DNA from 2 places in the Roseburia sp. AF25-13LB genome. Region 1 is predicted to be linked to the other one. Evidence: riboswitches for the same ligand, from Rfam matches in the RefSeq annotation. Region 1 holds a riboswitch; the other holds the start of a gene.

Region 1 (8,021 bases):
GAACATGAAGAAATTTGCAGCACTTTTATTAACTGCAGCAATGACAGTAGCAATGGTAGGATGTGGCTCATCTGTAGCTGCAAACACAGTAAATTCCAAGGATGACCTTCCGGGAAAGAAAATCGGTGTTCAGCTTGGAACAACCGGAGATGCCGATGCAACAGCATATGAGGACGAAGGAAGCACCGTAGAGCGTTACAACAAAGGTTCTGATGCAATTCAGGCATTAAAGACCGGTAAAATTGATTGTGTAATCATCGACAAGCAGCCTGCAGAGGCATTTGTTGAGAAGAATGATGACTTGAAAATTTTAGATGATACCTTTGACGCAGAGGAATATGCAATCTGTATCGCAAAAGATAACACAGATTTAACAGACAAATTCAACAAAGCAATCGAAGAGTTAAAAGCAGATGGAACAATCGATACTATCATCAGCAACTATATTGGTGATGAAACAGGAGAGCATCCATATGAGACTCCGGAGGGAACAGAATATCCAAACGGAAAACTTACCATGGCAACCAATGCGCAGTTTGAGCCATACGAATATTATGATGGTGACAACGTAGTTGGTATCGATGCAGATATCGCAAAAGCAATCTGTGACAAGCTTGGTTATGATTTAGAGATTGAAGATATGGAATTTGATGCAATCATCGCAGCAGTATCTTCCGGTAAAGCAGATTTTGGTGCAGCAGGAATGACTGTAACAGAAGACCGTCTTAAGAACATTGACTTTACAGATACTTATGCAACAGCAAGCCAGGTTATTGTAGTAAGAAATAAATAATCGGTATAGGAGGAAAGACCTTGAGCGATTTTTTAAGCAGCTTTCAACAGGATTTTATAGAGAAAGACAGATATCTTTATCTGTTACGTGGTCTTGGCAATACACTGCTTATTGCAGTGCTTGCAGTACTTCTGGGTATTGTGGTTGGATTTTTAGTCGCAATTATCCGTTCCACCCATGATAAACATGGTGGATTAAATGTTTTGAATTTTATATGTAAAGTGTATCTTACCATATGGCGTGGAACCCCTACGATGGTACAGCTTTTGATTATGTACTATATTATTCTGGTTGCACTCGATAATAAGATTGCAGTGGCTGTAATCGCTTTTGGTTTGAATTCGGCTGCCTATGTGGCAGAGATTGTACGTTCCGGAATCATGTCTGTAGACGAAGGACAGTTTGAAGCTGGACGAAGCCTCGGACTGAATTATTCGCAGACCATGCGTCTGATTATTCTGCCACAGGCATTTAAGAATGTACTTCCGGCACTGGCAAATGAGTTTATTACCTTACTGAAAGAGACTTCCATCAGTGGATATATTGCAATCCCGGATTTGACAAAGGGTGGCGATATCATCCGTAGCCAGACCTATGACCCGTTCTTACCATTGTTCGGTGTTGCAATTATCTACCTGATAATCGTTATGATTTTAACGGCTGGTGTACATAAACTGGAAACGAGGTTGAGAACAAATGAGCGATAAGAAGGTATTGATTGAAGTAAAGGATTTGTGTAAATCCTTTGGAAATGTAAATGTATTAAATGGTATCTCCACAGAAATCGCCCAGGGAGAGGTAGTAGCCATCATCGGACCATCCGGTTGTGGTAAATCTACATTCTTACGTTCCTTAAATCTTTTAGAGGAGCCGACTTCCGGTGTGATTACTTTTGAAGGAACAGATATCACGGATAAATCCGTAGACATCAACAAGATGCGTCAGAAGATTGGAATGGTATTCCAGCAGTTCAATCTGTTTCCAAATTATACCGTAAAAGGAAATATCATGCTGGCACCGGTTCAGACCGGACTTATGAATAAGGAAGAGGCATCTAAGCGTGCGGACGAGCTTTTGATGAGAGTCGGACTGTCTGATAAAGCAGATACCTATCCGGCAATGCTTTCCGGTGGACAGAAACAGCGTATTGCAATTGCAAGAGCACTGGCAATGAATCCGGATGTCATGTTATTTGACGAGCCGACTTCCGCACTGGATCCGGAAATGGTAGGAGAAGTCTTAGAGATTATGAAAGAACTGGCACAGGATGGCATGACCATGGTAGTAGTAACACACGAGATGGGATTTGCAAGAGAAGTGGCAAGCCGTGTCATGTTTATCAATGAAGGACAGATTCAGGAAGAGAATACACCGGCAGAATTCTTTGCCAATCCACAGAATCCGCGTCTTTGCGACTTCCTTTCCAAAGTATTGTAGGAAAAGAACAGATAAAACGGAAAAAATAGTTGATAAAAAGTTTTCATAAGCTATTGCAATCAGAAAAGAAATAGTCTATGATAAAACCGTTATATGACTGACGGATAAGTGGAAAAACCACATGAAGTATAACGAAAACGAGCCGACCGTCTGGGCGATGAACCTGGAGGACCGGCTCGTTTTTTTTTGTATGTTATTTTGAACACCAAAAGATATTGACAAAAAAATGACAGTCAGTATATACTAACTACAGTTAAACAAGACTAATTCAAACCAATGAATAAAAAGTCTGTTGACAGTAAATTTAGTAACCATTCAGTGTTCATACTGAATACATTTTTTTAGGAGGATATCGCAATGATAGAAATGAAAGAGTGGGATGGATTCGAAGGACGTCTCTGGAAAGAAGAAATCAATGTTCGTCAGTTCATTCAGGACAACTACACTCCATATGATGGAGATGAGAGCTTTTTAGCTGAGCCGACAGATGCAACCAACAAGCTGTGGGATGCACTTCAGAAATTACAGAAAGAAGAGCGTGCCAAGGGTGGCGTTCTTGATATGGAGACAGAGGTTGTAACCGGAATTACAGCATATGGTCCGGGATATATCGATGAAAGCTTAAAAGATTTAGAGCAGGTAGTTGGTCTTCAGACTGACAAACCATTAAAGAGAGCATTCATGCCATATGGTGGAATCAAGATGGCTGTTCAGGCTTGTGAGACCTACGGCTATGAGGTAAATGATAAATTAAAAGAAATTTTCACCAAATATCATAAGACACACAATACAGCAGTATTTGACGCTTATACACCGGAAATGATGAAGGTCCGTCATGCTAAGATTTTAACAGGTCTTCCGGATACCTACGGTCGTGGACGTATTGTAGGTGATTACCGCCGTGTGGCATTATACGGACTGGATTACTTAATCGCTGAGAAGAAGAAAGACAAAGCAAACTGCGGATGCGGACAGATGACAGATGATGTCATCCGTTTAAGAGAAGAAATCGCAGAGCAGATTAAATGTCTGGAAGATATGAAGAAACTGGCTGAGATTTACGGATATGACATTTCAAGACCTGCAACCAATGCAAAAGAGGCTGTCCAGTGGTTATACTTCGGATACCTTGCAGCAATCAAGACACAGAACGGTGCAGCAATGTCAGTAGGACGTGTTTCTACTTTCCTTGATATTTATATTAAGAGAGATATGGATAAGGGAATCCTTACCGAGCAGCAGGCTCAGGAGCTGATTGACCATTTCACAATGAAACTTCGTATGGTAAAATTCGCACGTATTCCTTCTTACAACCAGTTATTCTCCGGTGACCCTGTATGGGCAACCCTTGATGTAGCAGGAACAGGTGTAGACGGACGTTCCATGGTAACCAGGACAGACTTCCGTTTCCTTCATACTTTAGAGAATATGGGACCGGCACCAGAACCAAACCTTACTGTATTCTATTCATCCAGACTGCCACAGACCTTCCGTGATTATGCAGCACGTATCTCGATTGAAACAAGCTCAATCCAGTATGAGAATGATGATGCAATGAAACCGGTATGGGGCGATGATTATGCAATCTGCTGCTGTGTATCTGCTACACAGACAGGTAAAGAGATGCAGTTCTTCGGCGCTCGTGCAAACCTTGCAAAATGTCTGCTTTACGCAATCAATGGTGGTGTTGATGAGAAATCAGGCGAGCAGGTAGGACCAAATTACGCACCAATTACAGCTGAATATCTTGACTATGATGAAGTAATGGCAAAATATGACAAGATGATGGACTGGTTAGTAGACATCTATGTAAATACACTGAACCTGATTCAGTATATGCATGATAAATATTACTATGAAGCAGCAGAGCTTTCTCTGATGGATACCGACTTAAAGAGAACCTTTGCAACCGGTATTGCAGGATTTTCACATGTTATCGATTCTCTTTCTGCAATCAAATATGCAAAAGTAAAAGTCGTACGTGATGAGAACGGACTTGCAAAAGACTTCGAAATCGAAGGAGACTTCCCGAAGTACGGAAATGATGATGACCGTGCAGATGAAATCGGAGTATGGCTGCTTAAGACTTTCATGGATAAATTAAAGAAACATCATACTTATCGTGATTCTGAGCCTACAACTTCTATCCTTACCATTACTTCTAACGTAGTATATGGTAAAGCAACCGGAGCTATGCCGGATGGACGTAAAGCCGGCGAACCACTTTCACCGGGAGCTAACCCATCTTACGGTGCAGAGCAGAACGGACTTTTAGCTTCCTTAAACTCTCTGACCAAGCTTCCATATGAGTGGGCATTAGATGGTATTTCCAATACACAGACCATCAATCCTGGCGCACTTGGAAACAACGAGCAGGAAAGAATCGATAACCTTGTAAATGTAATGGACGGATACTTTGATCAGGGTGCACATCATCTGAATGTTAATGTATTTGGCAAAGAAAAGCTTATTGATGCAATGGAGCATCCGGAGAAAGAAGAGTATGCAAACTTCACAATCCGTGTATCCGGCTATGCAGTTAAGTTCATCGACCTGACAAAAGAGCAGCAGCTTGATGTTATTGCCCGTACCTGTCATGAGCGTATGTAATTTAAGACAGTAACCGAACTGCGGGGAGCATACGATTTTTCCGCGATTCAGGTAAAGCAGAATGTGCAGGCTTAATGAAAAAAGCCTGCACATTTTTATCGTAGGTTGTTAAGCAGCCGTAAGTATTTTGGTGTATAGGAGGCAACATGAGTGAAATAAAAGGACGTATCCATTCCGTAGAGAGCTTTGGTTCAGCAGACGGGCCGGGCGTAAGATATATTGTATTTTTAAAAGGCTGTAACATGAGATGTCAGTACTGCCATAACCCGGATACCTGGGCAAAAGATGGCGGAGAGCTGATGACACCGGAAGAAGTGTTAAAAAAGGCGCTTCGCTATAAAACATATTGGAAAGAAAAGGGCGGAATCACCGTAAGTGGTGGAGAGGCTCTTTTACAGATAGATTTCGTAACAGAACTGTTCCGGCTGGCAAAAGAAAAAGGGGTAAATACCTGTCTCGATACCTCTGGCAATCCATTTTCCATGGAAGAACCGTTTAAAAGTAAATTTGATGAGCTGATGAAATATACAGACCTTTTTATGCTGGACATTAAGCATATGGATGATACAGCACACCGGAAACTCACCGGACAGACCAATCAGAATATTCTGGAAATGGCAGCTTATTTATCAGACCATGGCAAAGCAATGTGGATCCGCCATGTGCTGGTGCCGGGTATTACAACAGAAGAGGATGAGCTTCACCGCTTAAGAAGTTTTCTTGATACCCTTAAGACAGTAGAGCGGGTGGAAGTGCTGCCATATCATACCTTAGGCGTCTTTAAATGGAAGGAACTTGGAATTCCATATCAGTTAGAAGGCGTAGACCCGCCTACAAAGGAGCAGATAGACCGGGCAAAAGAGATTCTTGGGGCACTGTAAAATAGATAAGCAGCATTACAGGAAAATAAAAAAGTAATGCTGCTTTTTAGATTCTGACGATAATGCGGGTAAGGTATTCACTTCGTTTATCCGTCATGGTAGCGTTAATCAATTCTTCTTCATAGAATCTGCCATCGGATGAAGTAATCTGGTGCTGCTTCATGTAGCTGCGCAGCCTGTCATAAGCGAGTGAAATATCATCCCAGTCTCCCAGGTGATAGGCAGCGAGACATTTAGAAGCCGGAAGAATCCGGTAAGGCATTTTCTTGGGAGGGGTCTGCATGGCAAGGCATACCTCGTGATAAAGATTGTGGGCACCCCGGGCAAGGTCACGCTCCATCTGGATATAAAGCACTGTAAAACCGGTAGTTTCCTTGCTTTCATAATAGGAGTTCAGAAGCTCACTGACTTTTACGGAGATGGTCTTATCATCGGAAGAACTGACAGGGTGTGCTGCAATATAAAATCCTGGCAGAGAGACTTCTTCAATGATATCCGGATTTGTAGTCAGGCTGGTTTTAATTCGTTTCTGCTGTCTTTGAATCCACTTCTGCTTTTCTTTTAATGCACGAATCTGCTGTTCGATGACAGCGTTTTCTTTCGTAAGAAGTGTGGCATAATTTTCCGGGCTTCGGTGTTCCATGTATTCTTTAATTTCCGACAGAGGCATGCCAAGTTCCCGCAGCGTGATAATGGCATCTAACACATCCATCTGGCGGACGGTGTAGTAGCGGTAGTCATTGTCCCCTCTTGCTTCGGGTGAAAAAATGCCAAGCTGGTCGTAGTGAAACAGTGTATTCTTTGTAGTGCCCATCATCCGGGCAACTTCTCCGGTGGTCAGATATTCATTTCTACTCATTAAAAAAATCTCCTTGACTATATGGTTACCATATAGTTTATGATAGCAAATAGTGATTCATAAGACAAGGAGGTTATCATGTCGAATTCATTAAATCAGAACTTTAAAACATTATCCTTATTGAAATTTGCATTGCCATCTATGATTATGATGGTATTTATGTCATTGTATACAATCATAGATGGAATCTTTGTGTCAAGACTGGTAGGAGAAAGCGCTCTTTCTGCAGTCAATATTGTATGGCCGGTTATTTGTATTCTCATTGCAATCGGCGTTATGTTAGCAACCGGTGGAAGTGCAGTGGTAGCAAGAAAAATGGGTGAGGGAGATGAAAAGGGAGCATGTGAGAACTTTACTTTTCTTGCAGTGGTAGGAGTTGCTGTAAGTCTGGTGCTGCTGGTTATTGTATTACTTTTTCATAAACCGATTGTATATGCATTAGGAGCAGACGACTCTTTATTCGAAAATGGGAAAACATATCTTATTGATATGATGTATTTTGGACCGTGCTGTATTTTGCAGAGTTTATTTCAGTGCTTCTTTGTGACTGCAGGAAAACCTGCATATGGACTCGGACTGATTACTGCCGGAGGTGTAGCCAATGCAATCTTAGATTATGTCTTTATGGGGCCAATGCAGCTTGGCATTGCCGGAGCAGCTATTGCAACAGGCATCGGACAGATGATTCCTGCGGTAGTGGGAGTCATCTATTTCCTGGTGAAAAGAAAAGGACTTCATTTTACCCGCTTCCATTGGGATGGAAAAGCATTGTGGCAGTCCTGCACCAACGGTTCTTCCGAGATGGTAACGAACCTTTCCAATGCAGTAATTACATACCTTTTTAATATTATTCTGATGCGTATGGTTGGAGCAGACGGGGTAGCTGCAATTACCATTATTTTATACGGACAGTTTTTATTCAATGCGCTGTATCTTGGATTTTCCATGGGTGTGGCACCGGTTATCAGCTTCCAGTACGGAGCAAAGAACAGTGAAAAATTAAGTAACGTTTACCATATCAGTAACCGGTTTGTAAAAATATCCTCTGGCTTTATGGCGGTGGCATCGATTCTTCTGGCGAAGCCGATTACATCAGTATTTGTCTCAGAAAGCAGTCATACCTTTGCAATGACAGTTACGGGATTTGCATTGTTTGGCATCAACTATCTTTTCAGCGGCTATAACGTATTTACCTCTTCGCTGTTCACGGCACTTTCTGATGGAAAAACATCTGCACTGGTATCCTTCAGCAGAACCTTTGTCTGTATTCTGGCCTCTTTACTGATTCTGCCGCAAATTATCGGATTAAAGGGAGTCTGGCTGGCAGTTCCGGTGGCAGAATTTGTGACATCAGGACTTTCTTTTTACTGTCAGAGAAGAAATTTATCGAAATACGGAATTTAAGAAACTTTTTTTTCATCTGGAACGTCTAATCTATAAA
Region 2 (8,021 bases), on a different contig from region 1:
TTCTGTTACAGCAGAGTGAAGCACAACTGGCTTCCTATGGTGATTCCACTGAAGCAATTGCCCGCCGGATAAAAAATATGCAAAAACAGTTTCATTCCTTTGAGCAGTTCTGCCAGTTACTGAAAACAAAGGATATGACTTATACCAGAATCAGCCGGATTTTCACGCACCTTCTGCTTCAGATTACATCTGAAGATTATCGTTTGGGAAAATCTTTAGATTATATTCCTTATCTTCGTATCTTAGGATTCCGCAAAGACGCCTCCCGGCTCCTCACGATTTTAAGCAATTATGCGGATGTTCCGATGATTTCTAAGAGTGCCAACGCAGCCTCTATGCTATCTTCTGATGCTGCACGCCTTTTTGATCTGGATGTCTTTGCCGGAGAATTATATGAAAACATCCTGTCCGGAAAAACCGGGCAGGATGCCAGAAGCGAGTTTGTACGCAATATTGTAAGGGTGTGAATTTGCCGTGCCGTCTGATTCCACCATTTGGTTGGTGGGAAAATCAAAAGAGCGTTTGATAAGAACTAAGATTTTGATTGTAAAAGGACATCTTAGTTCTTTGGCAGTAAAATTTCAGCAGTTCTTAGCAGTTTGTTTTTCTTGAATGTAAACTGTCTTTCCGTTGCTTTGACTGGATGTCTGCACTGTCCGTCGGGTACGGATGCTCTATAAAGCCTGCAAGGGGCACTGGGAATTTCGGATAATACATCACATTATCTGGCAACCGGCGCAAATTCACATCCATGTTCAAATGCGCCTCGCTGGCACATCCCTGTGCCAGCGAGGCCTGTTGCCAGACGAAATTCCAAGTGCCCCTAACAGCCTTTATTATGCATCCGTACTTCGACGAACCGTACAGACATCTTGTCAAACATTGGAAAGACTGTTTTTATCTCAAAAAGAAAAACAAACTGCTTAGTAACTGCGGAATTTTATAGCAGGAACTAAATGTCCTTTCACAAAGCAAAATCTTATCTTCCAACTCCAATCCTCTTTTCCAGCTCTTAGTGGTGGAACAGACGGATTCCGGTAAAGCTCATCACCATACCATATTTGTTACAGGTTTCGATTACATGGTCATCACGGATAGATCCGCCCGGCTGTGCTACATACTGCACGCCACTTCTGTGGGCGCGTTCGATGTTATCTCCAAATGGGAAGAACGCATCAGAGCCAAGAGATACTCCGGTATTCTTATCTAACCATGCACGTTTTTCTTCTGCCGTAAATACAGCAGGTCTGGTCTTAAATATCTTCTCCCATTCGCCATCTGCAAGTACGTCCATATAATCCTCGCCAATGTATAGGTCGATTGCATTATCACGGTCAGCTCTGCGGATTTTATCTAAAAATGGCAGATTCAGTACCTGTGGAGACTGGCGTAACCACCAGTTATCTGCTTTGGAGCCTGCTAATCTGGTACAGTGGATACGGGACTGCTGTCCGGCACCAATACCGATTGCCTGTCCGTCTTTTACATAACATACGGAGTTAGACTGTGTATATTTTAAAGTAATCATGGAAATTGCCAGATCTCTCTTTGCTGATTCCGGCAGCTCTTTGTTTTCTGTTACAATATTGTCAAAGAAATGCTCGTCAATATTTAACTCATTTCTTCCCTGCTCAAAGGTAACGCCAAATACCTGTTTCCGCTCGATTGGGTCTGGAATATAGTCAGGATCAATTTCAATGACATTGTAATTGCCATTTTTCTTTGCTTTTAAAATTTCTAATGCGTCATCATCATAGCCCGGTGCAATGACTCCATCAGATACTTCTCTTTTAATTAAAAGTGCGGTTGCTTTATCACAAACATCAGAAAGAGAAATGAAATCTCCGAAAGAGGACATACGGTCAGCGCCTCTTGCTCTTGCATATGCATTAGCAATCGGTGTAAATTCTACATCCATGTCATCTACCCAGTAAATCTTACGCTCTACTTCAGAAAGTGGAAGTCCCACTGCTGCACCTGCCGGAGAAACATGTTTAAAAGAAGTGGCTGCCGGAAGTCCGGTTGCTTTCTTTAATTCTTTTACTAACTGCCAGCCATTGAATGCGTCTAAGAAGTTAATATAACCTGGTTTACCATTTAATACTTTGATTGGCAATTCGCCATTTTCCATGTAAATTCTGGATGGTTTCTGATTTGGGTTACAACCATATTTTAATTCTAATTCTTTCATTTTTATTTTCCTCTCTCGCACAAATCTTATTCACAAAATCCTATTTGTTCTTGTTTACAATGCGGCTTTCATATTTTCCGGTTTCAATATCAATATATCTTACAAATAAAGATACCTTGTTATCTGCATTCAGATTATTCCATACCAGCTCGGTAAATGCATCAATGTCACCTCCGATATCAACCAGTACCGGTTCGCCTTCAAAGCTTGGTAATGGATTTCCATCATTCATATAAGTATGAATGAAATGTCCTTCCCCAGCTACCGGATTCTCATAAGCAAATGTATAACGGTTGCAGGCATCCGGATTACCATTGTTGCTCTTTAAAATAGACATTGCATAATTGTATTTTCCATCTTCTACATGCATGATTCCGGAAATACGCGGTGTATAGTTAGGTGCGTCCGGCTCAAATTCTCTGGTTCTTAATGCCTGTTCGAAGGTCTGCTGTTTATCCATCAGTTCATAAATGGTATCTGTCTGGTCTCCATTGGTTACAATGGTCTTATTACCCAGTACGCGAACCGGTGCATAAATAATAAGACTTGGGTCACTTAATTTTGCAGGGTCAAATGCCTGGGTACGGATTCCTTCTCCATCCTCAACAAATACACGGTTACGGCTGTTCTCGCTTCTTCCCATGATAAAATAAGCAGTTACCGCATACTTTCCATTCTTCGACTTTCCAATTACAATTCCTCTTCCCGGATAAGTAGTGCTTCCAAGTTCTTCTGCTAATGAAGTCATCTTCATTTTTGTTCCTCCTTCTTACGCTCCATGTAATTTTTAAAGTTGCTGCAGCTTTCGTCAAAGTCTCTTTCTCTTTCGAATTTTCCCTGTGACTTTTCCTGCTTGAATGCATAAAAAATACCGACACGTATCCCGAGCTTAACTGCCCAGACGGTCGGCTTCCTCAGGTCATACTTCATGTGGTTATTCCCACGGTTCCGTCAGTCATATGACCTGAATTTAGTAAAACATATTCCAAAACACTTGTCAAGGAATTCTTCCTATAAGAACTCTCTCAGACGTTCTGCACGGTTCGCCCAGGTATCTTCCTTAAGTGCCCGTTCATAAGAATATTCTATGATTTCTTTCATTTTCTTCGGATGCCCCAGCATGGATAATACCTGCTCCGGCAATGCATCCAGATGCTCTAACTCATAAAATGCCAGATCCTTTCCGTCACAGAAACGCTCCTTTAAATAAATGCTGCCATCTGTCAGGGATACTGCTTTATTTAACATGGCTGTAAAAATTCTGTCATGGGCTCCATCCTTAAACCACGGCATGGTATTCAATGCAATCTTGGTATTCCGGATGATTTTTACGCATTCGGCAGAATCAAGCTGCCTTCCGTTTAAAATAAGATTCTCCGGATGTTTTACCTTAAGATTCTCCCACCCTTTGCCAAAAACATGTACCCGTACTCCATTGTCTACCAATGTCCGCACCGTTTCTCCACGGAAATAAGTCCGGTTATACATATCCAAAAAAAGCATTCCTGCAAAGCATGCCATCAGCTCCCGCTCCGTTACTTCCGGAATCTCCCGGCGGACAAAATGCTCCATGGCAGAATCTAACGGCTCTGACGGATGCAGGCGGAGATAATTTAATATCTCATGATAGAAATCAATATATTCCTTCGTCTGGCTGGTAAAATGCTCTTCAATTGCCGGAAGATGCACATAGTTTGCGATAAAACCCACTTCATATTCCCGGTTCTCATATGGAATAAAATCTGTTGGGACTCGCTCTTCCCCATCCATCAGAAAATTCCCTGCCAATGGTAAAAAATGACAGGGAATCCCTTTATAAAACCGTTTCATATAAGAAATATGCTGGCGGTCGATACAGAACACAGTCAGATTCGGAATTGTCTCATCAAGCTGCTTATGATAATACAACGGATGGTCCACAAGAATACAATAGACCGGAATATTTCTGCTGGCAAAGACAGACTGAGACTCTGTCTCCAACAGGAACTCCTCTCCGCTTAATCCGATAAAGTTAAAGGTAATGACTGCGGTCTCGCCACTTTTTAAAAAGCGGCTTAATCGTTTTGTGTCAGCATATTCTGCCTGAATGTCAAAGAAGAAAATCTGATATCCCATCTTGCGAAATGACGCTGCCATCTCATGCGAAAAATAAGTTAATGTTTCTACGCCTCGTTCAAAAAACACAAGTTTACGGATATCACTCATTTTCTTTCTCCATTTCAAAAAATCCTAGTTCTTAAAGCTGTGAATTGGTGCAGGAATTCTTCCCCCACGGTTGATAAATGCATCACAGGAATACTGGTTTACCGGCATAATCGGTGCATAGCCGAATAATCCACCAAATTCTACAGTATCGCCTACTCCCTTTCCGATTACCGGAATCAGACGGGCTGCTGTAGTCTTCTGGTTAATCATTCCAAGTGCCATTTCATCTGCAATAATACCGGAAATGGTAGTTGCCTTGGTATCACCCGGAATTGCAATCATATCGAGACCTACGGAACATACACAGGTCATTGCTTCTAATTTCTCCAGTGTAATGGCATTTGCCTGTACTGCATTAATCATTCCCTGGTCTTCGCTGACCGGAATAAATGCACCACTTAAACCACCAACATAAGAAGATGCCATTACGCCGCCCTTCTTAACCTGGTCATTTAAAAGAGCAAGGGCTGCTGTCGTTCCCGGTGCACCTGCATATTCAAGACCAATTTCACAAAGAATATCTGCTACACTGTCTCCGATTGCAGGAGTTGGTGCCAGAGATAAATCTACAATACCAAATGGAATATTTAAAATTCTCGACGCTTCCTGTGCTACAAGCTGACCTACACGGGTTACTTTAAATGCAGTCTTCTTGATGGTCTCACATAATACTTCAAAGTTCTCTCCACGGACTTTTTCCAGTGCAGTCTTTACAACACCCGGTCCGCTGACACCAACATTGATTACCGCATCTGCCTCTGTTACGCCATGGAATGCGCCTGCCATAAACGGGTTGTCATCCGGCGCATTACAGAATACAACCAGTTTCATACAGTCTACAGAATCTCTGTCCTTAGACTGCTCTGCCACCTCTAAGAGAATCTCTCCCATTAATTTTACAGCATCCATGTTAATTCCGGTTTTTGTGGATGCAAGATTTACAGAACTGCAGACTCTTTCGGTACGGCAAAGTGCCATTGGAATAGAACGGATTAAAAGCTCATCTGCCTTTGTCATTCCCTTGGATACCAGTGCAGAATATCCACCAATCAGGTTTACTCCTACTGCTTTGGCTGCTGCATCCATAGTATCTGCGATGGTTGCAAAATCTTCCGGTGTCTTGCAGGCTGCCCCGCCAACCAGTGCAATTGGTGTAACGGAAATTCTTTTATTTACGATTGGGATTCCAAATTCCTGCTCAATCTGATTTCCTGCTGATACCAGATCCTTTGCCACTGTAGTAATTTTCTTATAAATGTTATCGTTTAACTTCTTTAAATCAGAATCAATACAATCCAAAAGACTGATTCCAATGGTAATGGTACGGACATCTAAGTTCTCATGCTCCACCATTTTATTGGTTTCGCTTACTTCCATTATATTAATCATTTTTTGTCTCCTATATTCTGCCTTTCTACGCAGCTCATTTCCTGTATTTTCATTGATACGCCTTAGTGACCTGCCAACAGCAGTTCCCTTTTATGTAAGTCGTATTAAATTCTGTGCATCATATCAAAGATTTCTTCTCTCTGACATTTGATGGTAACACCGATTTCCTCACCTAATTTTTCCAGTGCTGCAGAACACTCAGCAAATGGTGTTTTGGATGTATTTAAATCAACAATCATCATCATATTGAAGAATCCGTCAATGATAGTCTGTGAAATATCCAGTACATTGATATGCTGTTCTGATAAATAAGTACAAACTTTTGCGATAATTCCTACAGTATCTTTTCCTACTACAGTAATAATTGTCTTGCTCTGTGTCTTTTCCATTTTGTTCTCCTCTTATTTTTGCTTTCTTAATATTCTTAAATCCGGATAAGCTCAGACACTTCGTCCCGCTTTGCTACCTGGATTGGAAAATCATTTCCGTGGTACGGGTTCTCACCCTGTTCTACTTCCTGGCGCACTGTCTCATATGCCAGTTCTGCCAGATTATTTTCCTTGCTCAGATGCCCCAATACTACTTTTTTAAACTTATCATGCAGAAGCTGCCCTAAAAATTGTCCACTGCTCTCATTGGAAAGATGTCCTCTGTCCCCTAATATCCGCTGTTTCAGAGGATAAGGATAACTGCCCACCTGAAGCATACGCACATCATGATTTGCTTCTAACAATAATACATCTAAATCCTGCAGCTTGTCTATAAGATAATTGTCATATTTCCCCAAATCGGTAATGACCGCCATCTTTTTATCTGACTGTTTCATGATGTATGCCACCGGATTTGCGGCATCATGGGAAATGGATACCGGCTCCACCGTAATATCTCCAATCTGAAATTCCACTCCTGCTTCGATAGGATGAAACAATGTCTCATCTACTTTTCCCACACTGGAAATCCCTTTGACTGCCTCAATGGTCTCTGCCGTGGCATAGATTGGAATTCCATATTTTCTTGCTACCACGCCAAGACCGGAAATGTGATCTGAATGTTCGTGGGTCACAAGCAGTGCCTGCATTTCCGCGGTTTTCAAACCGATACTGTTTAATCCTGCTTCAATGCGCTTTCCACTGATTCCGGCATCAATCATCAGATGGCTGCTTTCTGTTCCTGCGTAGATACAGTTTCCACTGCTTCCACTTGCAATACTGCATAATTCCATTTTCTTATGTCTCTTTCTATTTAGTAATTCTCTTTCCAGTACACTTCAATTTTATCGCCATCCTGCAATACCTGTGTATACTGGGCATCCATGCCATTAATTAAAGTTACAATTGCTCTTCCATGGGATGCTGACAAATCAAAATCAATATAATCAAAAATATCCACAAATACATATTCTTCTTTGCCACTTAAAGTAATTTCCTGATTGTTTGCAATAATATGTAATTCTTTGCTTTCCGGCTCTGCCGGTTTCTGCACCGGTGCATCGGCTGCTGTTTCTGCTGCAGCATCTGTATTCGTTTCAACTGCCGGCTCTGCACCTGCCGTTTGAATGCCATCTGCTGCATTTTCATCCGCAGCATTTTCGCCTGTCACAGGTTCAGCTGCCACAGAAGCTTCTGTCTCATGAACTTCAGCTGCACTGTCTGTGCTTTCTTCTGTTGAAACTTCTTCTTCCAGTCCGGCATCAAATCTGTGGTCTGCCTGTCCATAGGAAATATGACGTTCACCGCTTTCATAGGCAGAAGCACTCCATTCGATTTCAAAGTTCTCATAGCAAAGGGAACCCATATCTGCCGGTTTTCCATTTAAGATAATTCCGGCTTCTTCATCAATCCGCACATCCATAAACTCTGCCAGCTGTCCAATGGTATAGAAGTTTCTGGTTTCGATTTCGTCCCCTTCCTGAATAACATAATTAGAAGGTTCAAGGCTTCCATTGACCTGAACAAATTTCGGGCAGGTAATATTGATGCCATTGACCTGGAAGGTAATGGTGGAGGATGTATATTCATCTAACTGTTCAATCGTAGATACGGCTTCTTTTCCAATGGTAGAGGCTTCTATGGTAATCTCGGAATTCGGAACCAGTGGTGTATTGATGCTGACTACTCTTCCGTCCACTTTAACAATGGCTGATTCTCCCGGTTCTCCACGGACGATTCTCGGCTTTCCATTTACGGTAAACTCCACTGCCTTGCCCCGTCTTGGGAACAGTGCTTCATTCGGGAAG

What was found. Region 1 has a riboswitch for ZMP and ZTP ahead of pflB (formate C-acetyltransferase). Riboswitches for the same ligand answer to the same signal wherever they lie in the genome.
Region 2: linked by a shared signal. The riboswitch ahead of DWY37_RS00075 (IMP cyclohydrolase) and the one ahead of pflB (formate C-acetyltransferase) in region 1 are both predicted to bind ZMP and ZTP.

Annotation. Positions count from the first base shown of each region.
Region 1 covers NZ_QUFO01000009.1:112,217-120,237, reverse strand. Annotated here, with positions in the region: gene DWY37_RS12450 (transporter substrate-binding domain-containing protein) at 1-793, shown strand, start outside; gene DWY37_RS12445 (amino acid ABC transporter permease) at 814-1,500, shown strand; gene DWY37_RS12440 (amino acid ABC transporter ATP-binding protein) at 1,490-2,230, shown strand; ZMP/ZTP riboswitch at 2,314-2,393, shown strand; gene pflB (formate C-acetyltransferase) at 2,588-4,840, shown strand; gene pflA (pyruvate formate-lyase-activating protein) at 4,987-5,721, shown strand; gene DWY37_RS12425 (MerR family transcriptional regulator) at 5,768-6,580, opposite strand; gene DWY37_RS12420 (MATE family efflux transporter) at 6,659-7,984, shown strand.
Region 2 covers NZ_QUFO01000001.1:7,666-15,686, reverse strand. Annotated here, with positions in the region: gene DWY37_RS00085 (nucleotidyltransferase) at 1-467, shown strand, start outside; gene DWY37_RS00080 (phosphoribosylaminoimidazolecarboxamide formyltransferase) at 1,013-2,191, opposite strand; gene DWY37_RS00075 (IMP cyclohydrolase) at 2,232-2,945, opposite strand; ZMP/ZTP riboswitch at 3,080-3,160, opposite strand; gene DWY37_RS00065 (glycosyltransferase family protein) at 3,203-4,396, opposite strand; gene DWY37_RS00060 (PFL family protein) at 4,421-5,785, opposite strand; gene DWY37_RS00055 (ACT domain-containing protein) at 5,890-6,174, opposite strand; gene DWY37_RS00050 (MBL fold metallo-hydrolase) at 6,210-7,007, opposite strand; gene DWY37_RS00045 (cell division FtsA domain-containing protein) at 7,028-8,021, opposite strand, start outside.